DNA from 2 places in the Arthrobacter sp. Ms25 genome. Region 1 is predicted to be linked to the other one. Evidence: riboswitches for the same ligand, from Rfam matches in the RefSeq annotation. Region 1 holds a riboswitch; the other holds the start of a gene.
The links. Region 1 has a riboswitch for thiamine pyrophosphate ahead of thiM (hydroxyethylthiazole kinase). Riboswitches for the same ligand answer to the same signal wherever they lie in the genome.

Region 1 (11,508 bases):
TGAAGGCCGCCGGACGGCAAGGGTGGCGCACCATCGGCGTCGACGTGCTGCGCCACCGGATGCTGCAGACCGACACGCAGTGGGAACACCGCCGCGTGCTCTGGACCCGGCCGGCCCACCATTACGAAACGGACGGGTGGCAGGTGGGCACCCGGTCCTTCCCCTGGCTCTACCTGGTGCGGAACCTGCACCGGTCCCCCGAACCTAGTCCAGCCTGACCCCGCTCAGCCGGGCCACCGCCTCCGGGTCCCGGTGGTCGAAGAACATGGATTTCCCGGTGTCGAGATCCGCGATAGAGGCCATTTCCTGCGGGCTGAGCTCGAAGTCGAACACGTCGAAGTTCTCGGCCATCCGCTCCGGCCGCACCGACTTGGGGATCACCACCACCCCGCGCTGAATCAGCCAGCGCAGCACCACCTGGGCAATGGACTTGCCGTGCACCTCGCCGACGGCCGACAAGGTGGGGTCGGAGAAGAGGTTGTTCTTCCCTTCCGCGAACGGGGCCCAGGACTCGTGCCGGACCCCGCGCTCGGTCATTAGCTGGTTCTCGACCGTCCGCTGGTAGAACGGGTTCGTCTCGATCTGGTTCACGGCCGGGACCACGTCGTGGTGCATGATGAGATCCAGCAGCCGGTCGGAGGCGAAATTCGAGACCCCGATGGCCCGGGCGGCGCCGTCGTTGTATAGCTGTTCCATCACCCGCCACTCGCCGTAGACATCCCCGAAAGGCTGGTGGATCAGGTAAAGGTCCACGTACTCCATGCCCAGGTTCTCCAGCGAGGTTTCGAAGGCGCGGGTGGTGGTGGCCTCCCCGTTGTCCTGGATCCAAAGCTTGGTGGTGATGAACAGTTCATTGCGCGCAATGCCGCTCTTCTGCACCGCCCGCCCCACGGCGTCTTCGTTCGAGTACGCTGCGGCGGTGTCCAGTGAGCGGTAACCGGCGGCCAGCGCGTTGGTCACGGCTTCCTCGGTCTGTTCCGGCGGCACCTGGTACACACCAAAGCCTAGGATCGGCATTTCGACGCCGTTGTTCAGGGTCACGGTTTCCATCGGCTTTCCTCTCAATGGTCTTCCGGAGTGCACGCCCGACACTACAAGCAGAGGACTCCGGGCGGGAGTGCCTCCGCCACATAATGCCTCGCCGCATGTTTTCAGCTAGCTGGCGCTACGAACGCCCGCCGCTCTTCATCGCTGCGCAGGATGCAGAATTCGTTGCCCTCGGGGTCCGCGAGCACCACCCATCCGGTGCCGTCTGCGTTGCGCCGGTCCGCGATTTCACGGGCACCCAATTCCAGGAGCCGGGCAAGTTCCTGGTCGCGGGTGCCTTCCGCGGGCTTCAGGTCCAGGTGGAGCCGGTTCTTGATCTGCTTGGCATCGGGAACCTCAATGAACAGCAGCCGCTGTGTTCCGTCCGGCGAGAAGATCATGCACTCCTCCTCGCCGGGCCGGTTCGGATCCTCCGGATCTTCCCCGAAGCCGAGGATCCGGCTCCAGAACATTGACTGGCTGTACGCGTCAAGGCTGTCAAAGGAGGTGTGGGAAATCAGGGATGCCATGGGGAGGAGCCTAAAGGGTTTACCGCCGATATGACACTGGCCACAACAGGGCCCTTTCGGCGGATTCTGCTCGATTCCGCGGCCGTACGATCGGAGTTGGGGTCTCCCTCCAGCACAGCGTCCCACCCGGTGATGCCGCTGTTGGCGTGGGGGACCACAGAAGCTACCAGCAGCCCCAAACCGTGGGACCCTGTGCCCACCCCAGCGGGATCATGCCGTCGAATCCGGCAACTCAACCAGGAGGATGCACCAGTGAGCGAACGACTCAAAGACAAAGTAGCCCTGATCACCGGCGCCGCCAGTGGCATGGGCGCCTCCCACGCGCGTGCCTTTGTGCGCGAAGGCGCCAAGGTGATGATTGCCGACATCAACGACGACGCCGGCGCCGCCCTGGCCGCGGAACTGGGCGACGCCGCCCGCTACGTACACCTGAACGTCACCAGCGCCGAGGACTGGGCAGCCGCAGTGGCCGCCACCCTGGAAACCTTCGGCCGGCTGAACGTCCTGGTGAACAACGCCGGCATTCTCGACGGCGGCCCGCTCGGCCAATACCCGGTGGAGCGCTGGCAGCGGGCACTGGACATCAACCTGACCGGCCCTTTCCTGGGCATGACCGCCGCGGTCGAGGCGCTGAAGGCCTCCGCCCCGGCGTCGGTCATCAACATTTCCTCCACCGCCGGGCTGGAGGGCATTGCCGGAATGCACGGCTACACCGCGTCGAAGTTCGGCCTGCGCGGGCTGACGAAGTCCACCGCACTGGAACTCGCCGCGTCCCACGTCCGGGTCAACTCGGTGCACCCGGGGTCCATCCAGACCCCCATGACCGCCGTGATGGGCCGTCAGAAGCCGATCGACTTCACCGAAACCACCCTCACCCGGCCGGCTGCTCCGGAAGAGGTCACCAGTGTTGTCCTCTTCCTGGCCAGCGATGAGTCCAGCTTCTCCACAGGCGCGGAGTTCGTAGTGGACGGCGGGATCACCGCCGGAAAGATCTACAACGTCTAAGACGGCGTGTTTGGCGGGACCGGCACTTCGGCGCCCGTCCCGCCGTTCCGTTACGCCGGCTGGACCGGCTGCTGCAGCTCCGTGACCCAGTCCGCCTGGTCATCGGAGACGGCACGGATATACACCTCCCGGCACGGGCCGGAGAGGACAAAGCCGCGGGCAATGGTCTCCATGTGCACGGCCTGCCAGCTTTCCGCTATGCGGTCCATGGCGCCAAGGTGGATACCGCAGATGGCTGTCGGCGCGGCCGGCAGGTCCACCTGCTCCACGCCGTCGGGTCCCGCAGAGGAGACGGCATACCCGGCAGTGATGTGCATGCCGTTTTCGCTCATCTCGTACTGGGCGATCGGCGTATCCAGGGATGCGCCCGTGGGTGCCAGTGCCTTCGCGACGGCGTCGAACAGGGGCCCGACGACGCCGGCCACCTCGTGCTGTTCGGCGACGACGGCGGTGCGGGCGGCCAAGCGGACCGCGGGCAGGGACTTGGAGACTATTTCTATCTGGGACATGGCGTTTTCCTTTTCAATGAGGTGGAGCCGCCGTTCCACGTCGAGGAGCCTCGCAGCCGCCGTTCTCTGTTCGCTCTCCACCTCGGCGCGCCGGACGCGGAGCATCCGGGCGATCCGGTCGGCGTCGACTCCGGCCTCGAGAATGGAGGCAATTTCCTCCAGGCCGAAGCCGAGCTGGCGGAGGGCGACGATCCGGTGCAGCCGTTCCAGCTGGGAGGGATCGTAGGAGCGGTAACCGCTGAACTCGTTGACATAGGCCGGTACGAGCAGCCCGGCGGTGTCCCAGTGCCGCAGCATGCGGTGGGTCACCTGGCCGATCTGCGCGAAGGCTCCGATGGATAACATGTCCCAGTTCTCCCGCCTTCCACTGTGTCAGGGTCAGGTTTCACGCCGAGATGCTTTTCCCCTGCAGCCCAGCACCGCGGCACACCGCTCTGGTCAGGTCGCGAGGCCGCCACTCCACACATCGTTGGGCTCGCTGTACAGGATGAAATCGAGCACCACCCAGGAAAAATAGATGAACAATGCCATTCCGCTGACGTTGAGGATTGTAGTGATCCAGCCGAGCACCTTCCCGGCAGTCGCCGGTGCATTCAGCTTCTCGGCCTTTGCGGCGTAGTAAATGGCGAGCGGACCAAGAATGATGCCCGCCGCGAAGAAGCCCACAACTCCCAGAATCATTGCCTGCTGTGCAAGGTGCTCCCCGGGCGTGCGCTCCCGGTTCCCCGGACCTGCGTACCCGCGATCTACAAACCCGGGGTACAACGGCGGCGGTGTCCCCGGGTAACCGCCCGGAAATGCGCCGGGGTGTGGTTGGGCATGCTCCTGCGGCGGGGAGTTCGGTACGGACACGTGGGTTTCTCCTCGTCGGTGCGGATTCCGATCATCGTAAGGTTTTTGCCCGAGCCGCGCGGCGGACAGCCGTTGGGCTAGATGGCTCGGCCGCCGAAGTCGGTGAGCGCGGCAAACACCAGGAAGTAGATCAACACCTGAAAGAAGGCGACGTAGAACGCACAAATGACCACGTTGACCCAGCCGAGCACCTTGCCCGCAGTCGCCGGGACATTCAACGCCTCGGCTTTTTGGGCGTAGTGAATGGCCAGGGGCCCGAGGACGAAGCCAGCAAAAACGAAGCCAAGCGCCCCGAACAGGAGCGATTGGTTCTTAAAGCTCTCGCCCGCTGCATGCCCGCCGGGCCGCTGGGCAGACATCGGGTAGGGCGGGAACTGCGTTCGCGGCCCATCCCCTGCTTCCCCCCTCGACGGGTAGGGATACTGGTCATTCTGCGGGTCCGGGTGGGGCGTGGACACGGGGCCTCTTTCTCCTGCGCTTCGGGATTCCGTTTATCGTAGGGCCTTCACTGTGCCATCACACCCCGGGAGACGTCCTCAACCGCGCCGTCGTCCGTCATTTACACCGGGATTTTCACGGCTCACGAATACTCTCCCGCAGTTCCCCGAACGGTTTCCAGAAGAAGTCGAAATGCTCCTGCGTGCTACTCAGGAACCGCTGGGTGAATACGACGCCGATGTCTCCGTTGGGGTAGACAGCGGCGCTGGTCCCGGAGCCGCCGAGCCACCCCCACATGCCCGGCTCGGACCAAGGCGCCCCCTGTCCTGTCTGCACGGCAGTCATGAATCCCCAGGACTCGTCCGGGCCGGCCACTTCAGCCACGCCGACCTGCTGCGGGGAGGTCAGCTGGTCTGCGGTCATTTCGCGCCGCAGTTGGGCCGGCAGCACTGTGTCATCCGCGAGCCCGGTGAGGAAGCGCAGAAAGTCCGGCACGGTGGAGACCATCCCTCCGCCCAGAGACGCGAACTTCGGCGGTCCTGCCAGTGCGTCCCGGTAGGACACCGCCTCGAACAAGCCGCCGTCGTCGTTGGCCGCGTACACCACCGGGAAGTGTTCGGTGCCCGTCGGGAACCCGGTGCCGGTCAACCCGAACGGTTCGCTTATCCGTTCCTGCACCAGCTGGTCCAGGGGCGTGACGGCGGCTGCCGCGAGCAGGACCGAGAGAACGTCGGCGCTGGCGTGGTACATCCAACGCTCCCCCGGCTGGTAGGCCAGCGGCAGGCTGCCGAGCCGTGTCAGGTACTCCTCGGGGGTCATGTCCGGCGGGTTGGGTCCCCAGAGGAAATCCTGGGTGGCCGCCACATAGGGTGTCGGGTCGAAGTCGACGCCGAGCCCGGCGGTGAAGGTCAGCAGGTGGCGTACCGTCACGGGACCGCGGGCCGGGACCGTCAGCGTTAAAGGCGCATCCGGGGTCGCCAGCACCCGCAGGTTCGCCAACCTCGGCAGCCAGCGCCCGGCCTCGTCATTCAACCCGAGCGTGCCGTCGGCCACCAGGCTCATGGCCAGCGCACCGCCGATCAGTTTGCTCAGCGAGGAGATGCGGAACGGGGTCTCCTCACCCATTGGCTCGGACTGGTCGAATCCCAGCGCCCCGGTGGCGAAGATTTCGGTCTGCCCGTTGATCCGGACCCCTGCCACCAGTCCCGGGCACCAGCCTGATTGGACGGTCTCGGTCAGACTGTCCCAGAGGGGTGCGGCGATGCCTGGCATGCCTCAACTGTCCGCTTCTGCGGGGCAGGGAGTCAACGGACCGGGGCTGGGTGTGCGCTTGCCAATGCGCCTTTGCCTTTCGTCCCCACCGCTCGTAGAGTCGATCCCAGTGACACGGGGTGCCGCAAGGCTGAGATGACACCCGTTGAACCTGATCTAGTTAGAACTAGCGAAGGGATGTCGCGGATGACTATTCGCCTCACACCGTTAACCGTTTCCACCCACTTGGACCGCCTGCGGGCCGAACCGCCGCTGGTGCAGTGCCTCACCAACGCCGTGGTCACCAACTTCACCGCCAACGTACTCCTGGCCCTCGGCGCCGCTCCGGCGATGACCGACATTCCCGGCGAGGCAGGGCCGTTCGCCCGGATGGCCTCCGGCGTCCTGATCAACCTGGGCACCCCGCACGCCGAACAGCGCACCGCCATGCTCGAAGCAGCGGAGGCAGCCACTGACACCGGCACCCCCTGGGTGCTGGACCCCGTTGCGGTCGGCAGCTTGCCCGTCCGCACTGCACTGGCCGCCGATCTGCTGGTCCTGCGCCCCACCGCAATCCGTGCCAACGCGTCCGAGGTCATCGCCCTCGCCGGGCTGGGTGCAGGCGGACGCGGGGTGGACGCCACCGACGACCCGGAAGAAGCCCTCCCGGCGGCCACCCTGCTCGCCGGCAAGTACGGCAGCGTCGTGGCCGTCTCCGGCGCCACGGACGTCATCACCGACGGCACGGACACCCTGCGCCTGCGCAATGGCAGTTCCCTGCTCACCAAGGTCACCGGCGGCGGCTGCGCCCTGGGCGCGGTCACGGCAGCATTCCTTTCGGTGGCCGACGACGGCGGCCGGCTGGTTGCCGTTGCCTCCGCCACCGCTGCCTACACAATTGCCGCCGAACAGGCCGCAGGGTCCGCAGCCGGTCCGGGAAGCTTCGCCCCGGCGTTCCTCGATGCGCTGTGGAACCTCGATTCCGGGCTTATCGCCGAGCGGCTGGTGGTGGAATGAGTACCGCACCTGCCACCGCCTCCATGCGCGAACGTGCCCGGCACACCGGGATCTATCTGGTCACGGATACGGACCAGTGCGGTGCCCGTGGCGTCACCGACACGGTGCGGGCAGCCGTCGCAGGCGGCATCCGCACCGTCCAGATCCGCGAAAAGCACGCCACGGCCACGGACTTCTACTCGCTGGTGCTGGCCGTTGCCGCGGCCGCCGGACACCAGGCGCTGCTGCTGGTTGATGACCGTGTGGATGTTTATCTGGCCGCACGTGCCGCCGGCGCCGAGGTACACGGTGTCCACGTGGGCCAGAGCGACCTGCCGGTCACCGCGGTGCGGCAGCTGGTGGGGCCGGACGCCGTCGTCGGGCTGACTGCCAATACCGCGGAACACCTGGCTGCTGTCCGCGCCCTGCCCGCCGGAACCGTGGATTATCTGGGCGCTGGAGTCATCCGGCCCACCAGCACCAAACCGGACCACCCCGAACCGCTGGGAGTGGACGGATTCCGTGCCTTCGCGGCAGAATCTCCGCTGCCCTGTGTGGCCATCGGCGGAATCCAGGCCGCCGATGTCGAACCGCTGCATGCCTCGGGGGCTTCGGGGATCGCCGTCGTGTCCGCGGTCTGCGCCGCAGCCGATCCCCTCCGGGCGGCAGAGGAACTGGTGGCGGCATGGAACCGGTGAAAATCCCGCGGATCCTGAGTATTGCCGGCACCGACCCCACCGGCGGGGCCGGCATCCAGGCGGACCTGAAGTCCATTGCCGCTACCGGCGGCTACGGGATGGCCGTGGTGACAACGCTGGTGGCACAGAATACCCAGGGCGTGCGCTCTGTCCACTCCCCTCCGGCGTCCTTCCTGCTCGAACAGCTGGCGGCCGTCAGTGACGACGTGTCCATCGATGCCGTGAAGATCGGCATGCTCGGCACCGCAGATGCCATCCGGACCCTCACCGGCTGGCTGGACAGCGTCCGCCCACCCGCCGTCGTCCTGGATCCGGTGATGATCGCGACCAGCGGCGACCGGCTCCTGAATTCCGACGCCGAAGAAGCGCTGCGCGGCCTGCTGGCCCATGTAGACCTGGTGACCCCGAACCTGCCCGAACTCGCAGTGCTGCTCGGCGAAGGCCAGGCCTCGTCCTGGGAGGAGGCATTGGAGCAGGGCACCCGCCTCGCTGCTGCCTACAATCTGTCCGTCCTGGTGAAGGGCGGGCACCTGCCCGGAGCGGAGGCGCCGGATGCGCTGGTCCGGTTCGACGACGACGGCACGCGGCAGGTCACGGAGGTCCGTTCCGCGCGGGTGGATACGGCGAACACGCACGGCACGGGCTGCTCGCTCTCCTCTGCGCTGGCGACGCTCTACGCCCGGTCCGGGGACTGGGATACCGCGCTGCGGGCGGCGAAGGCGTGGCTGCAGGAGGCGCTGGAAAACGCGGACGGGCTCCAGGTGGGAGCCGGTCACGGTCCGGTGAACCATTTCCATGGAATATGGGCACGCGGGTTGGCGGACCTGCCGGAGCGGGAGGGTGCTCCAGGAACTACGATTCCCTGACTATGCCGAAAATCAGCAGGTCCCGCCGCCGGCCGGAAATCTCCAGATAACTGCGCAGCAGCCCTTCGCGCTCGAAACCCGCAAGTTCTGCGGTGCGGATTGAGGCGGTATTCCACGGCTCGATGTACGCCTCCACGCGGTGCAGCTGCGGAATGGTCCACGCGAACTCCACCGCGGCCAGGAGCGCCGAGGCGGCGTAGCGGTGGCCGCGGGCGGACGGAGTGATCCCATAACCGGCCTGGGCGCGGCCTTTCGCCAGTTCCCTGACCCACAGCCCCAGCTGACCCACGCACCGGTCGGTGCCGGCGTCGGCCACCGCAAAGGAAAAGCCGGCGCCCTCCGCGTACCGGTTCCGCTGCCGTTCCACCCACTCCAGCGCCTGTGCAACGCTGGCGTTCCCGGCGAGAGTACCGATGGCGGGGAAATACTCGTCCCGGGACATCTCCCTGACCGTGGCCGCGTCTTCATCCCGGAAGGCGCGCAGGCGCACGTTTGCGTGCTGCGGGGCGACGGACGGCCAGGCTGGCATGCCGATGCTGGTTTCCATGGCGACAGCCTGCCACAGCCACACCTGGGGTGGCCGGAGGCGCGGCTTGCAGTGGCCGGAGGCGCGGCCCGGTCCTGCTTACTTCCGGCCGAACAGCTTCCCCAGCCATCCGCCGGACGGCTGCGCGCCGGCCGGAGCTTTTCCGTCCGCGCCGCAACTGCAGCGGTCCGCCTTCGGCACCCCGCGCATCACCTGGTCAACGTGGTTTCCGCACCCGGCCCACGTGGTCTTGCCGCATTTGCGGCACGTCACTGCTCGGCACATTTTGCTTGTTCCTTGGCTCGAATTCCTACGGGACACTGCGCCCCTCCACCATCGTGGCAGATACCCCCTAGGGTATGCAAAAGCGCCCGTCTCCAGTTTGCGAACATACCCCCCTAGGTATTACCGTCGAAGCAGAACGGATACCCCCGGGGGTGTCTAGAAAAGGAGATTCCATGCTGCTCGAACGCATCTATGACGAGGACCTGGCCCAGGCAAGCTACTTCATCGGCTGCCAGCGCCAGGGCGAAGCCGTGGTGGTGGACGCCCGCCGCGACATCAACACCTACCTGGAGCTCGCCGCCGCCAACGGCATGCGCATTGTCGCGGCCACCGAGACGCACATCCATGCCGATTACCTCTCCGGCACCCGCGAGCTCGCGGCCGCCACCGGCGCCGACATGTACGTTTCCGGCGAGGGCGGCACCGACTGGCAGTACCGGTTCGAGGCAACCCGCCTGCACGACGGCGACACGATTCCCCTCGGCAACATCACCCTCCAGGCCCTGCACACCCCGGGCCACACGCCGGAACACCTTTCCTTCCTGGTCACCGACGGCGCCTTCAGCAGCGAACCCGGCTACCTGCTCTCCGGCGACTTCGTCTTCTCCGGAGACCTGGGCCGCCCCGACCTGCTGGACGAAGCCGCCGGTGGAGTGGACACCCGCTTCGAAGGCGCCCGGCAGATTTTCCGCAGCCTGCAGGAGAAGTTCCTGACCCTGCCCGACCACGTCCAGGTCTACCCCGGCCACGGCTCGGGCAGCGCCTGCGGCAAGGCACTGGGCGCACTCCCCTCCACCACCGTGGGCTACGAACGCCTCTACGCGTGGTGGGGCAAATACCTTGCCGCCACTGACGAGCAGGGCTTCGTGGAGAAACTGCTCGACGGCCAGCCTGATGCGCACGCCTACTTCGGCAGGATGAAGCGCGAAAACCGGCAGGGTCCGGCAGTGATGGGCGAACGCGCACCACTGCAGGAACTGTCCGCGGACGACGTCGCCCGCGGGCTGGCGCAGGACACCCTCACCTTCGTGGACACCCGCCCGAACGGACAGGTCCACGAGGGAACCGTGACCGGATCGGTGAATATCCCCGCCGGCACCAAGACCGCCAGTTTCGGAGCCTGGGCCGTGGACCCCGAAACCGACCACCGCCCGTTGGTGCTGCTCGCCGCCGATCAGGGCTCTGCACAGGAGATGTGGGACCATCTGGTCCGGGTCGGCATTGACCGGGTGGCCGGCTTCACCACCACCTTGGACGGCCTGCCGCAGACTCTGCCGCGCCTGATCCAGCCGGAAGAGCTGGAGGGCTTTGACGCAGCCCTGGTCCTTGATGTCCGCAACCGCACCGAGCACGCCGCCGGACACATCCCCGGCTCGAGGCAGCTCAGCGCCGGACGGGTGCTCTGGAACCTGGACCAGCTGCCGGACGAGGGCACCATCGTGACGTACTGCCAGAGCGGCGTGCGCAACTCTGTGGCCGCCAGCGCCCTGCGCCGGGCCGGGTACGACGTCGTCGAACTGGACGGCAGCTACGCCGGCTGGTCCGGCATGCAGGCCCGTACCAACAGCTGATTTCCGTGGCAGGGGCGGCCGGTGAACCGCCGCCCCCCCCCTGCCGCCTAGGCTAGGGAGAGGAAGAGCTTTTCCAGGTCCTTCTTGTCCATCGAGCCGTCCTCGGTGAGCAGGCACTGCTCCAGGCCGGCCGCGATAATTGCGAATCCCGCCTTGTCCAGCGCCTTCGACACAGCTGCCAGCTGCGTGACGATGTCCTTGCAGTCCCGCCCCTCCTCAAGCATGCGGGTGACCGCGGTCAGCTGTCCCTGAGCCCGCTTCAGCCGGTTGATGACGGGTGCGAGTTCGCTGTTATCCAGCTGCATGGACTTCTCCTCCGGTGTGATTTTCCTACCGGAAGTATACCCCCAGGGGTTTCGCTCCGGCGTTTTTCCGCAGAACTACCTATCTACAGAAATGAGGGCCCATGGCCTCCTCCGCTTCCCCCGCAACCGAGCTCGACGCCGCCACCCTGCAGAATTGGATGAGCCGGCACGAAGACCTCGTGGTCCTCGACGTCCGTTCCGCCGCCGAGTTCGAAAGCATGCACATCCGCGGCTCCTACAACGTGCCGCTGCCGCTGTTGTCCGAGCACACCGACGAGCTGGCCGAACGCCTGGGCAGCCGCGTGGTGCTGGTCTGCCAGTCCGGTGTCCGCGCCGAACAGGCCCGCACGCGCCTCGCCGGTGCGGCCGTCGCCAACGCCCGGGTCCTCACCGGCGGTGTGCCTGCGTTCACGGCGGCCGGCGGCGACGTCGTCCGCGGCGCACAGCGCTGGTCGCTGGAACGCCAGGTCCGCATGGCGGCGGGTTCCCTGGTGATCGCCGGATTGGCAGGCGGCCGGTTCATTTCCCCCAAGGTGCGCCTGCTGGCCGCGGGAATCGGCGCCGGGCTGACGTTCTCCGCTGCGACCAATACCTGCGCCATGGGCCAGGCCCTGTCGAAGATGCCCTGGAACAAGGCGGCGTCCGACCCC
Region 2 (11,508 bases), 230 kb from region 1:
GCCGGTAGGGTCCTGCCATGGCTTCCGAAACCTATTCCCACGGCCATCACCGCAGCGTGGTGGACGCCCATGCCGCCCGCACCGCGCAGGACTGCGCAGCGTATCTGCTGCCGGAACTGGCAGCCGGAATGAGCGTGCTCGACGTCGGCTGCGGCCCGGGCAGCATCACCGCCGGCTTCGCGGCGCTCGTGGCGCCGGGACCGGTGGTGGGCGTGGACTCCTCCGACGACGTCCTCGTCCGCGCGCGGGCACTGGCCGCCGGGCGCGGAGCAGCCAATGCCTCGTTTGTTGCCGGAAATATCTATGACCTCGACTTTCCGGATGAAACCTTCGACGTTGTCCACGCCCACCAGGTACTGCAGCACCTCATGGATCCCGTGGCTGCGCTGCGGGAAATGCGCCGGGTTGCCAAACCGGGCGGAACGGTGGCCGTGCGTGACGCCGATTTCTCCGCCATGGCCTGGTATCCACCCACCGCGGAGCTGAGCGAATGGCTGCGGATCTACCGGGAGATCGCCCGCGGCAACTCCGCCGAGCCCGACGCCGGCAGGCACCTGCTTGCCTGGGCGCTGGAGGCAGGCTTCACCGACATCACGCCCTCCTCCTCCAACTGGCTCTACGCCACCCCCGAGGCACGCCGCCGGCACGCGGATTCCTGGTCCGGGCGCGTGCTCCACTCGGGATTCGCGGAACAGGCCCTGGAACGCGGACTGGCGGACCGGGAACTGCTCGGGCGGCTGGCGGCGGGCTGGCAGGAATGGTCCGCCGCCCCGGACGGGTGGTTCCTGATCCCCTGCGGGGAGCTGCTGCTGCGGACCTGACGTGCCTGGCCGGATTTCTGGCTAGGGTTGAAGAATGTTCCGAACCGTTGACCCAGGCAGCCGCTGCGATGCCCGCTAGGCCGGACACCCCCGTGCTCATAGGAGTGGACGGCTTTTCCGGTGCCGGCAAAACCACTCTCGCCACGGAAGTCGCCGCTGCCATGGCCTGCTGCGGTTCCGTACAGCTGTTCCACCTGGAGGACGTCTATCCGGGCTGGGACGGGCTGGAATCGGGAATGACCTACTACCGGGAGCAGATCCTGCGGCCGCTCGCCGAGGGCCGTCCCGCCCGCTGGCAGGCCTGGGACTGGGCTGCCGGCCGCCGGGGCGGCACACGGACCACGGAACCGGCCGACGTCGTCGTTTTCGAAGGCGTCGGTGCCGCGCACCGCGCCGCCCGGCCGCTGCTGCACACCACGGTGTGGGTGGCGGGTGAGGAACCCGTCCGGCGCCGGTATGCGCTGGAACGTGACGGCGACATGTACGCTCCGCACTGGGAGCGCTGGGCCGCGCAGGAACGCCGGTGGTCGGCCGACGACGACGCCGCCTCCGCCGCCGACGTCACTGTCCGCCTCGTTGGTCCCCGCGGCAACGCATCGGCGGCACTGGCGGCGGTCCTTGCCCGGCTGCACCCGGAGCGGCTGCCCGCGGATATCCGGACCTGAGGCAGGAAACCTACTGCAGGGTCGCGGTCAGCCGGGCCACGTTGTCGATGTACCGCTGCCACAGCGGCCGCCCCACCCAGTTCTCCAGGACGAGTTCCTTGGACAGCGCACGGTAGGTGTCTTCGATGCGGCGCATCTGCTCCACGATGGTGCCGTCGAACATCATGACCGACACCTCCAGGTTCAGCGAGAAGGACCGCATGTCCATGTTGCTGGAACCGAGCACCGCCACCTCGTTGTCGATGGTGAAGTGCTTCGCGTGCAGTACCAGCGGTTTGGGGTACTGATAGATCCGGACCCCGGCCCGCAGCAGTGCCTCGTAGTAGGAGCGCTGCGCGTGGTCCACCAGGAACTGGTCTCCCCGCTCGGAAACGAACAGTTCCACCTCCACCCCGCGCTGCGCCGCCGTCGTCACGGCATACAGCAGGGTGTCGTCAGGAACGAAGTACGGGCTGGTGATGGATATCCGGTCGCTGGCCGAGTAGATAAGGGAGGCGAAGAGGCGCAGGTTGTTTTCGGTGCTGAACCCGGGGCCGCTGGGCACCACCTGGCAGGTGACGTTGCCCGGATCGAACGACCACTCGTACAGGTCCATTTCGCGTTCCAGGTTTTCGTCCGTCTCGGCATTCCAGTCGGTGATAAAGACCACGTTCAGTTCATCCACCACCGATCCTTCCACCCGGGCCATCAGCTCGACCCATTTCCGGCCCGACCGGCGGTTCCGGCGCTTGTTGTACCCCGGCTCCACCAGGTTCTGCGAACCGGTGAAGCCGACGGCACCGTCCACCACCAGGATCTTGCGGTGGTTGCGCAGGTCCGGGCGGCGCCAGCGGCCGCGGAAGGGGTTGACCGGCAGCATCCGGCGCCACTGGATGTCACTGCCACGGAGTTCGGCCAGCAGTTTCCGGTAGCCGGGGATCCGGACCGTGCCGATGTGGTCATAGAGCAGCCGAACGGTGACCCCGCGACCGGCGGCGTCCTTCAGTGCGCGGAAGAAGTCCCGTGTGACCGCGTCATAGGCCATGATGTAGAACTCCACATGGACGTACCGCTCGGCCTCCTTCACTGCGTCGGTCATCTCGGCAATGGACTCAAGGTAGTCGCGCTGCAGGTCCACCTTGTTGCCGTCGAGAGTGGGGAACGAGCCCAGCCGCCGGTTGAGTTCCGCGGCATTGAGCACCCACTCGGGACCGTCGTAAGTGGTGCCCTCGGCTTCCAGCTCCTTGGTGTTCTCACGCACCAGGCGGTTGATTTCCGCCTGCCGTCTCACCCGGTGGTCGGAGAGCCGGTGGTTGCCGAAGAAGGAAAACAGGATGATTCCGGGGATCGGGAGGAAGAAAATGCACAGCAGCCACGCCATCGCGGTGGTGGGTCGCCGGTTGCCGGGGACCACGCCCAGGGCGATGATCCGGATGGCATAGTCCACCGCCGTCAGTATCGCCGTTATCCACCCGGACGGGTCCAGGCCGGTCAGAGACCACCACACACTCAAGCTCCTCCCAGACGCCGCCTTCCGACCAGCCTATCGGTCCTGCGGTTCAGGCTGTGCCCGCGCGGCTACGCTGGGGCCATGACTGTTCTGGTTTTCCTGGATTCCGCCTTTCCCGACGGGCGTCCGGCCGACGCCGGTGTGCCGCACCTCATGGTCACTGACCTGGGTGTGACGCGCGGAGACGGGATTTTCGAATCCCTGCTGGCCGTCGACTCGGTGCCCCGCAAGCCGGACGCCCATCTGGACCGGCTGGCGTCCTCCGCCCGGCTGCTGGACCTGGAGGTGCCGCCTCGGACGGCCTGGGAACGGGCCATCGCCACCGCACTGGCGCTCCACGCGGAGGAGCAGTCCGACGGTTCCGGCCGCACCGGCCGGGCCGCAGTGAAGCTCGTGGCCACCCGCGGCGTCGAGGGTGCGCACACCCCGACGGCCTGGGTCCAGGTAACCGCCGCAGCCGATGCCGCACCGCAGCGCTCGGAGGGCCTCAAGGTCCTGCTGCTGAACCGCGGCTATGACAGCCAGGCCGCCGCCCATGCTCCGTGGCTGCTGCTCGGCGCCAAGACGCTCTCCTACGCCGTGAACATGGCGGCCCTTCGCTACGTGCGGCAGAACGGCGCCGACGACGCCATCTTCACCTCGTCCGACGGCAAGCTCCTCGAAGGGCCCACGTCCACCGTTGTGCTCGCCCGCGAACGCGGCGGGGTCCGGACCCTGCTGACCCCCGAACGGCGCAGCGGCATCCTGGCCGGAACCACCCAGGATGCCCTCTTCAGGGCCGCCGAGGCAGCCGGCTGGGAACTGGGGTACGGTCCGCTGGTGCCCGAGGACCTGTTCACGGCCGACGGCGTCTGGCTGGCCTCCAGCATCCGGCTGCTGGTGCCGGTGCGTTCGGTCGACGGCCGGGAACTGCCCTTCTCCGAGGACCTGAACACCGAACTGGGCAAGCTGGCGGACGCCGCCCTCTAGGGGAAACCGCCTCAGGTGAGGATGAAGGTGAACGTCCCGGCCGCCACGGCTGCCGCTATGGCCGCAGCGGATACGGTTATCCCGGCTCCCAGGACGAGCACGTCGATCCTGCTGAAGGTCGACGTCCGGGCCCAGGTCCGCTCCGCCGCTCCGAAGCCGCGCGCTTCCATGGCCGTGGCGAGGCGGGTGGCCCGGCGGATAGCCTGCACCAGCAGCGCCAGGGACTGCCCGGCGAAACCCCGGAGCCGGGCTGCCCGGCCGGCGTCCGATCCCGCGCCGCGGGCGTGCCGGGCCAGGCCGATGGTGCGCCATTCCTCCACGAGCAGTCCCACCAGGCGCATGGCAGCCAGCGCCCCGAGGACAAACCGGTGCGGCAGCCGCAGCTTCTGGGCAAGGGCGTCGGCCAAATCGGTGGGGTCCGTGGTGGCCAGCAGGTAGATTCCCGGCAGGGCGATTGCCAGGCCCCGCAGCCCGATGGCGATGCCCGCGCCCACCGACCCGGAGGTGAACACCAGCGGGCCCAGGTCCACCAGCACCGTTCCGGTTTTTTCCGCCAGCAGCGCGGTGCCCCACGAGCCAATCACCGCCGCGGCCAGCAGCGGCCAGATCCGCCGTGCCAGCGTGGAGGCCCGGATGTGCAGCAGCGGCAGCAGGGCCAGTTCCGCCGTGAGGACGACGGCGGCGCTGACCCAGTCCACCGTAATCAGCACCGCCGCGGTCAGCAGTACCGCCGCGGCGAGCTTGGAGAGCGGATTGGCCCGGGCCAGGAATGTTCCGGCAGGGCGGGCCGGCGCCCCGGCCACGGCGGCGCTCACCGGCGCACCTCCCCGGCTGCCGTTCCGGCGGGAACATCCGGGCCCAGGGTCCCGTCCGCGGCCCGCAGGTTCCGGGAGGCGAGCGCCCGGACAAACTCAGCGTCGTGGGTCACGGAGACCACGCACCGCCCCTCCGACAACTGTTCGCGCAGCAGTGCCACGAGCTCGGCCCAGGTCCGGGCGTCCTGCCCGAAGGTCGGTTCATCCAGGAGCAGGATGGACGGTTCCGTGGCGAGCATGGTGGCCACGGACAGGCGCCGTTTCTCCCCGCCCGAGAGGGTGAACGGGTTGGCGTCGAGCAGCGCGTCCAGCCGGAGCCGTTCGGCCAGCAGCTGTACCCGGACCAGCACCTGCGCTTCCGGCTCCCCGCCCAGCCGTCGGGGACCGAAGGCAAGTTCGTCCCGCACGGTGGTGGCCAGGAACTGGTGTTCGGGTTCCTGGAAGACAGTGCCGATGCGGTCCACGAGCTGCGCCGAGGTCCAGCGGCCCGGTTCCGTGCCCGCGGTGCCGGCCAGCGGCGGAGCTGCGGCCAGGGTGCCGTCCCGCGGCAGGAGCAGTCCGCCCAGGGTCAGGGCGAGGGTGGACTTGCCGGCACCGTTGGGTCCGGTGATCCCGACGGCGGTGCCGGCGGCCAGTGCCAGGTCCGCTCCGGCCAGTACGGCCGGACCGCGGACGGACCGCGCAACGGCCAGCCCGCGGGCTTCCAGCAGCAGGGGTCCGGCCGCTGCCGGGGTCCACGGACCTCCCGGGATCTCCGGCGCGGTGCCCGGAAGCCAGACGCCGGATTCCGCCAGGGTGCGCCGGTACCCCGGATTTCCCAGCACGTGTTCCGGCGGACCGTCCGCAAGGACGCCTCCGCCGGCGGAAAGGACCACTACCCGGTCCACGACGCCGGCCCAGACCTCCACCCGGTGTTCGACCACAATGAGCGTTGCACCGGTGCGGTCGAGCACCCGGGTCACGGCGTCGCGGATTTCCGCTACGCCGTCCGGGTCCAGGTTGGCGGTGGGTTCATCGAGCAGCAGCAGCCCCGGTTCCATGGCCATCACGGAGGCCAGCGCCAGGCGCTGCTTCTGCCCGCCCGAGAGCGCTGACGTCGAGCGGTCCAGCGGCACGGCCAACCCGACGTCGGCGAGGGCGGACCGCACCCGCGGCCAGATCTGAGCGGCCGGGACGGCCAGGTTCTCTGCGCCGAACGCCACTTCGTCCCCTACCCGGGACAGGACGGTCTGGGAGTCCGGATCCTGCAGGACCAGCCCGGTCCTGCCGCGGGCAGCGGGATCCGCCGGGTGGACGCCGTCGAGCGTCAGCGTCCCGTGTTCCTCCCCGCCGGTGTCGGGGCCCAGGACGCCGGCGAGGGCGTGCAGGAACGTGGACTTTCCGCCACCCGAGGCGCCCAGCAGCAGCACCCGCTCCCCGGGGGAAATGGCCAGGTCCAGGCCGGACACCGCCGAACCGGTCCGTCCCCCGTGCCGCCAGCCCCAGCCCCGTGCCTCCACCGCCGCGGGGCGGGAACGCCGGGAGGCCGGGAGCGGGCCGGACGGAACCGGGCCGGGCCGGCGGTTCCGACCGCCCTTCCTACCGAACAGCACCGCTACGCCGTTCCCGTCCGGCCGGACGCGAACGGGGCGAGTGCACCTGTCCGGGCCAGCGCCCGGACCGCCAGCCAGGACAGGCCGCCGGCGATGACCGCACCGGAAAGGCAGGTGAGCAGGACGTAGAGCAGCTGCCACTGTGCGGCCCATTCCACGTTGTACAGGACGTTTTCACTCAGGCCGAGGAACAGGCCCGCGCCCAGGCCGGCGAGCAGCGCCACGGGCAGGGAGAACCGGCGGTACAGGAAGAGCAGGAACACCAGTTCGGCGCCCAGGCCCTGCAGGAAGCCGGACAGCAGGACGGAAAGGCCGAACTGCGTGCCCAGCACGCCCGAAACGGCCGCGGCCAGCATTTCGCAGTAGATTGCCGCACCGGGTTTGCGGATGATGAGCCCGCCCAGCACCCCGGCAATCAGCCACCCTCCGGTATAGAGCCCTGCGAGCGGCGGAAAAGCTGCGGTGAGGGCGCTGATCCCGGCATAGCCCAGGGACCAGGCCCAGAAGATCACGCCGACGGCCACCGCAAGGACGGAGGCAACAACAATGTCGACCACCCGCCAGGTACGCCTCGAGGCTGCAGGCCGGGTGTGGTGCGGTGCTGCGGAAAGGTCTTTCATGAATATCCTCCTGATATCAGGAGGGGAGGGAGATACTGCGCCGCGAAACCGGCGCACTCCCCCGCAGGCCGTTACCGGCCAACGGGGAATTCCCTGAGCTCTCGACTCCCTTCGCCGGTACTAACCGGATCAGGTTCGAGGGTCTGCGGCTACCCGCACTCTCAGCGCCTTTTCCTTCGCGGTCCGAAGACCTGCTGCGGGACGGCGCTCCCCTGTCGTATGTTTGCGGTTCCACTCTACACACGCACCCCCGATCCGGCGACGGGCAGACGGGTACCGTAGGGTTAGGGAAAACGCCCGAAGCTAGGAGTATTCATGAACCTGATCCTCAAACTGCTGGGAACCGGAGCGAGTGTCCTCTCCGGCATCGTCGCCGCCAAGGTGCTGGACTTCGTCTGGACCAAGGCCACCGGCAACGAGCCGCCCAAGGATGCCGAAGGCAGCCTGGAAAACAGCCTCCGCTCAGCCGTGGCTTTCGCAGTGGTCTCGGGCGCCGTCAGCTCCGTCATCCGCGTGCTGACGAACCGGGGTACGCAGCGGGCTATCCAGCGCTACCAGAAGACTCCGGAAATCGTCTAGGCCGCACCGTCCTTGCCTCTGCCGCAGGCGGAGGAGCCGCGCTCAGCCCTCGGGGTTTTCTCCGGGCGCTGGGCGTCGCTGTTTAAGCCGTCCCCGGCACTTCCGCGGGCACGCAGCAGCTCGTCGTCGTCGAGCTCCCCGGTATACCGGTGCCCGGGATCGTCATCCACGCGCGGATCATCGTCCTCGTCTTCGAGGGCCTCGTCCTCTTCCGCCTCCCGGAGCAGGCGCTGTGCCCGCTCGACGACGTCGTCCAGCTCGTCGATCACCAGCAGTTCCGGCCGCAGGTGCTTGGTCCGGTACCCGGCGCGGCCCACCATGTGGGCGGAAACCGGTGCGGTCAGGAGCATGAAGATCCAGGCCACGAACAGGATGGGCAGCAGCTTCCAGCTCCGGAATTCCACAGCCAGGGCCAGCAGGAACAGGAGCAGCCCGAGCACCTGGGGTTTGGTGGCAGCGTGCATCCGGCTGAGCAGGTCCGGGAAGCGGATCAGGCCGACGGCGGCGGCCAGGGACATTGAAGCCCCGCCGATCATCAATACGGCCACGATGGCGTCATAGACGGTCTCTTCCATGGTGCTACCGCCGATCCGTCACGAAGCGGGCCACCGTCACGGAACCGATGAAGCCGATGAGGGAGATGGCGACCACCAGCGCCAGGTAGTCCAGGTTGCGGTAGACGATCATGTCGGTGATCAGGGCAGCCCCGACAATGGCCAGCAGTACGTCCGATGCCAGCACCCGGTCCAGGATCGAGGGGCCGCGGGCAATCCGGTAGATGGCGCCGGCGCCGGACACGGCCAACATGACGGACACTGCCACCACGGCTACGGTCATCATGCCCGGCCTCCGATCTTTCGTTCCCGTGTTTCTTCTGTTTCGGCGCGCAGGGCGGCCAGCTCCTCTTTGGTTCCGAGTATGCGGATCAGCCAGGCTTCCGCGTTCAGGGCATCCGCCCGCACCCTTTCGGCCTGTTCCGCCGTGGACACGTCCAGGGCGTGCAGGTAGAGAGTCGAGGTGGAGCGGTCGACGTCGACAATCAGCGAACCCGGGATCAGGGACAGCACATGGCCGGTGGCCGTGACCAAAAGGTCCGACCGGCTGCGCAGCTTCACCCCGATGACGCCGTTGCGGATCCGCGGGCCGCGGACAAGGGCCAGCCGGAACACATGGATGCTTGCCTGCACCAGCTTGTAAAGGAAGCGCCCCGCGAAGGCGACCGCGTAGAACGGGTTGAATCTGCCGCTGAGCTCCACGGGCGGGAGATAGAAGATGTTCGCCACGACAAAGGCGATGGCGGCCCCGAAGATCAGGTTGCCGGCACTGAAGTCCTGCCAGAGCGCGCCCCACAGGAACACCAGCCAAATCAGCAGGGGCAGCTCCTGCAGGAGCGGGACGCGCGACCGCTTGCGCATGCGTGCTTCCTTGGTCACTGGGCGGCCCCCTCGCCGAGCACGGCTTCAATGTACGGTGTCCGGTCCAGCAGGTCCCGCGCGGCGTCGTCGCTGAGCGAAAACAGCGGTCCGGCGGCCACCGTGAGGGCGACGCCGAGGGCAACCAGGCCCACCGTGGGGTAGACCATGGTACGGGGCAGCAGGTCCACGGATTCCCTGCCGGAGAAGCGCCCCGTGGCGTGCTCGATGACATGCTCGGAGCTGCGCAGGCTGGAACCGTCGGTGCTGGTGGCCAGCAGAATGGGGTCCGGGTGCACGGCGTCCTCGGGGGTACGCCAGAACGCGCGGTTCCACACCCGCGCCATCACCAGCAGGGTCAGCAGGCTGGTGGCGGCGCCCGCACCCACCAGGACGTATGCCAGCGGGGTGCCCAGTTCCACGCCGGCCTGCATCAGGCCGAGTTTGCCCAGGAACCCGGAGAACGGCGGGATGCCGGCGAGGTTGATGGCCGGGATGAAGTACAGGACGGCCAGCAGCGGCGCGAGTTTGGCGAGGCCGCCGAGCCGGTCCATGTTGGCGGTGCCGCCGCGGCGTTCGATCAGGCCCGTGACCATGAACAGCGATGTCTGCACCGTAATGTGGTGCACCACGTAGAACACGGCGGAACCGATGCCGACCACGGATGCGATGGCCAAGCCGAAGACCATGTAGCCGATGTGGCTTACCAGGGTGAAGGAGAGCATACGTTTAATGTCGGTCTGCGCCAGGGCACCCAGGATGCCCACCAGCATGGTCAGCCCCGCCACCACCATCAGCAGCGTGTTGATCCGGTCCCCGGGGAAGAGCAGGGTCTCGGTGCGGACCATGGCGTAGACGCCCACCTTGGTCAGCAGGCCCGCGAACACGGCGGTGACCGGGGCCGGGGCGGTGGGGTAGGAGTCCGGCAGCCAGAAGGACAGCGGGAAGACAGCGGCCTTGATGCCGAACGCCACCAGCAGCATCAGGTGCAGCATCAGCTGCGTCGCCGGGTCGAGGTCGCCGAGTTTCAGCGCCAGGTCAGCCATGTTCACGGTTCCGGTGGCGGCGTAGATCATGGCAATGGAGATCAGGAACAGCAGCGAGGACACCACGCTGACCACAACGTAGGTCACGCCGGCCCGGATGCGCGGCGTGGTCCCGCCGAGGGTCATCAGGACGTAGCTGGCGGTCAGCAGGATCTCGAAGCCGACATACAGATTGAACAGGTCCCCGGCCAGGAAGGCGTTGGACACCCCGGCGACGAGGATCAGGTAGGTGGGATGGAAGATGGAAATGGGTCCGTCTTCGTCGCCGTCGGCCATACCCTGGCCGGTCGCGTAGATCAGCACCGACAGGCTGATCGCCGAAGAGACCACCAGCATCAGTGCCGAGAACTGGTCCACCACCATCGTGATGCCGAACGGCGGAAGCCAGGCACCCAGGTTGACGGCCTGCGCCCCGGACTGCCAGACCGACCCCAGCAGGATAATCTCCAGGACCAGGGTGACACTGAGGATACTGATGCTCACTGCACGCTGGGAGCGCTGGTGGCGGATCAGGATGAACGCGAGGGCCGCACCGAGGACCGGCAGCACCACCGCCAACGGGGCAAGGCTGGCTGTGGTCATCGTGTCACCTCCGGTCCGTTTGGTGTGTTGCTGCGCTGGGAGCCGGGAGCCTCTTCGGCTTCCTCCGGCGGTGTGAATTCCGTGGTGTCCTCCGGGACGTCCGCGTCGTCTTCGGCGTCGAAGCTGCTCTGGCTGGCCACGCGCCGGTCCTCGATATCGTCCTGGACCTCGTCCTGCCGGCCCAGTACCCAGGACCGGTAAATGATGCCGAGCATAAAGGCCGTCACCGAGAAGGAGATCACGATCGAGGTCAGGATGAACGCCTGCGGGAGCGGATCGTTGTAGGCGTCCGGCGCGATGTCCTTGTTGAAGATCGGAGCCAGGCCCGCCGGTCCGCCCGTGGCGAGCAGCAGGATATTCGTTGCGTTGGTGAGCATGGCCAGGCCCAGCACCACACGCGTCAGGCTCCGCTCAAGCAGCAGGTAGATGCCGGCCGCATACAGGCAGCCCATAACCAGCAGGAGGGTGAGGTTCACCGTCACCGTGCCACCTCTTCCTCTTCGGGCCGGGGTCCGTCGCCGGCGTCGGCCCGGGAAGCAAGCTCGATGATCTGCGGTTCCTCCACAATGTCCTCGTCGTCGTCGTCGGCATCGCCCTCGCTCCGCTCGTCGATTTCCGAGCCGAGGCTGCGCAGGACATCCAGCACCAGCCCCACCACCACCAGGTACACGCCGATGTCGAAGATCGTGGAGGTGACGAATTTGACCTCTCCGAAGACCGGCCAGGTGAACTTGAGGATCATGCTCTGCAGGATCTGCCCGCCGAAGAACAGCGGTGCCGCGGCGGACAGGGCAATCACGCCCAGACCGCCGCCCAGCAGCGTACCGGCACTGACCGGGCTGGCTTCGGCCAGCTCGAAGCGCCCGCCGGCCAGGTAGCGGATGGTCAGCGCCAGCCCGGCCATCAGCCCGCCGGCGA

Region 2: another riboswitch for thiamine pyrophosphate. It lies ahead of AC5RT8_RS11290 (ECF transporter S component); the one in region 1 lies ahead of thiM (hydroxyethylthiazole kinase).

What each region holds. Positions count from the first base shown of each region.
Region 1 is NZ_JBNHFP010000003.1:413,347-424,854, reverse strand. Features, by position in the region: gene AC5RT8_RS10175 (hypothetical protein) at 1-218, shown strand, start outside; gene AC5RT8_RS10170 (aldo/keto reductase) at 205-1,050, opposite strand; gene AC5RT8_RS10165 (VOC family protein) at 1,152-1,556, opposite strand; gene AC5RT8_RS10160 (glucose 1-dehydrogenase) at 1,809-2,561, shown strand; gene AC5RT8_RS10155 (MerR family transcriptional regulator) at 2,612-3,415, opposite strand; gene AC5RT8_RS10150 (hypothetical protein) at 3,509-3,751, opposite strand; gene AC5RT8_RS10145 (hypothetical protein) at 4,000-4,380, opposite strand; gene AC5RT8_RS10140 (serine hydrolase domain-containing protein) at 4,496-5,632, opposite strand; TPP riboswitch at 5,738-5,827, shown strand; gene thiM (hydroxyethylthiazole kinase) at 5,819-6,628, shown strand; gene thiE (thiamine phosphate synthase) at 6,625-7,305, shown strand; gene thiD (bifunctional hydroxymethylpyrimidine kinase/phosphomethylpyrimidine kinase) at 7,293-8,171, shown strand; gene AC5RT8_RS10120 (GNAT family N-acetyltransferase) at 8,158-8,718, opposite strand; gene AC5RT8_RS10115 (DUF8730 family Cys-rich protein) at 8,797-8,982, opposite strand; gene AC5RT8_RS10110 (MBL fold metallo-hydrolase) at 9,156-10,553, shown strand; gene AC5RT8_RS10105 (metal-sensitive transcriptional regulator) at 10,601-10,858, opposite strand; gene AC5RT8_RS10100 (rhodanese-like domain-containing protein) at 10,960-11,508, shown strand, end outside.
Region 2 is NZ_JBNHFP010000003.1:647,302-658,809, reverse strand. Features, by position in the region: gene AC5RT8_RS11320 (methyltransferase domain-containing protein) at 18-821, shown strand; gene AC5RT8_RS11315 (nucleoside/nucleotide kinase family protein) at 914-1,486, shown strand; gene cls (cardiolipin synthase) at 1,497-2,972, opposite strand; gene AC5RT8_RS11305 (aminodeoxychorismate lyase) at 3,057-3,944, shown strand; gene AC5RT8_RS11300 (energy-coupling factor transporter transmembrane component T family protein) at 3,956-4,759, opposite strand; gene AC5RT8_RS11295 (ABC transporter ATP-binding protein) at 4,756-6,351, opposite strand; gene AC5RT8_RS11290 (ECF transporter S component) at 6,354-6,971, opposite strand; TPP riboswitch at 7,061-7,195, opposite strand; gene AC5RT8_RS11285 (DUF4235 domain-containing protein) at 7,287-7,550, shown strand; gene mnhG (monovalent cation/H(+) antiporter subunit G) at 7,547-8,125, opposite strand; gene AC5RT8_RS11275 (MrpF/PhaF family protein) at 8,130-8,390, opposite strand; gene AC5RT8_RS11270 (Na+/H+ antiporter subunit E) at 8,387-8,965, opposite strand; gene AC5RT8_RS11265 (Na+/H+ antiporter subunit D) at 8,980-10,590, opposite strand; gene AC5RT8_RS11260 (Na(+)/H(+) antiporter subunit C) at 10,587-11,072, opposite strand; gene AC5RT8_RS11255 (Na+/H+ antiporter subunit A) at 11,069-11,508, opposite strand, start outside.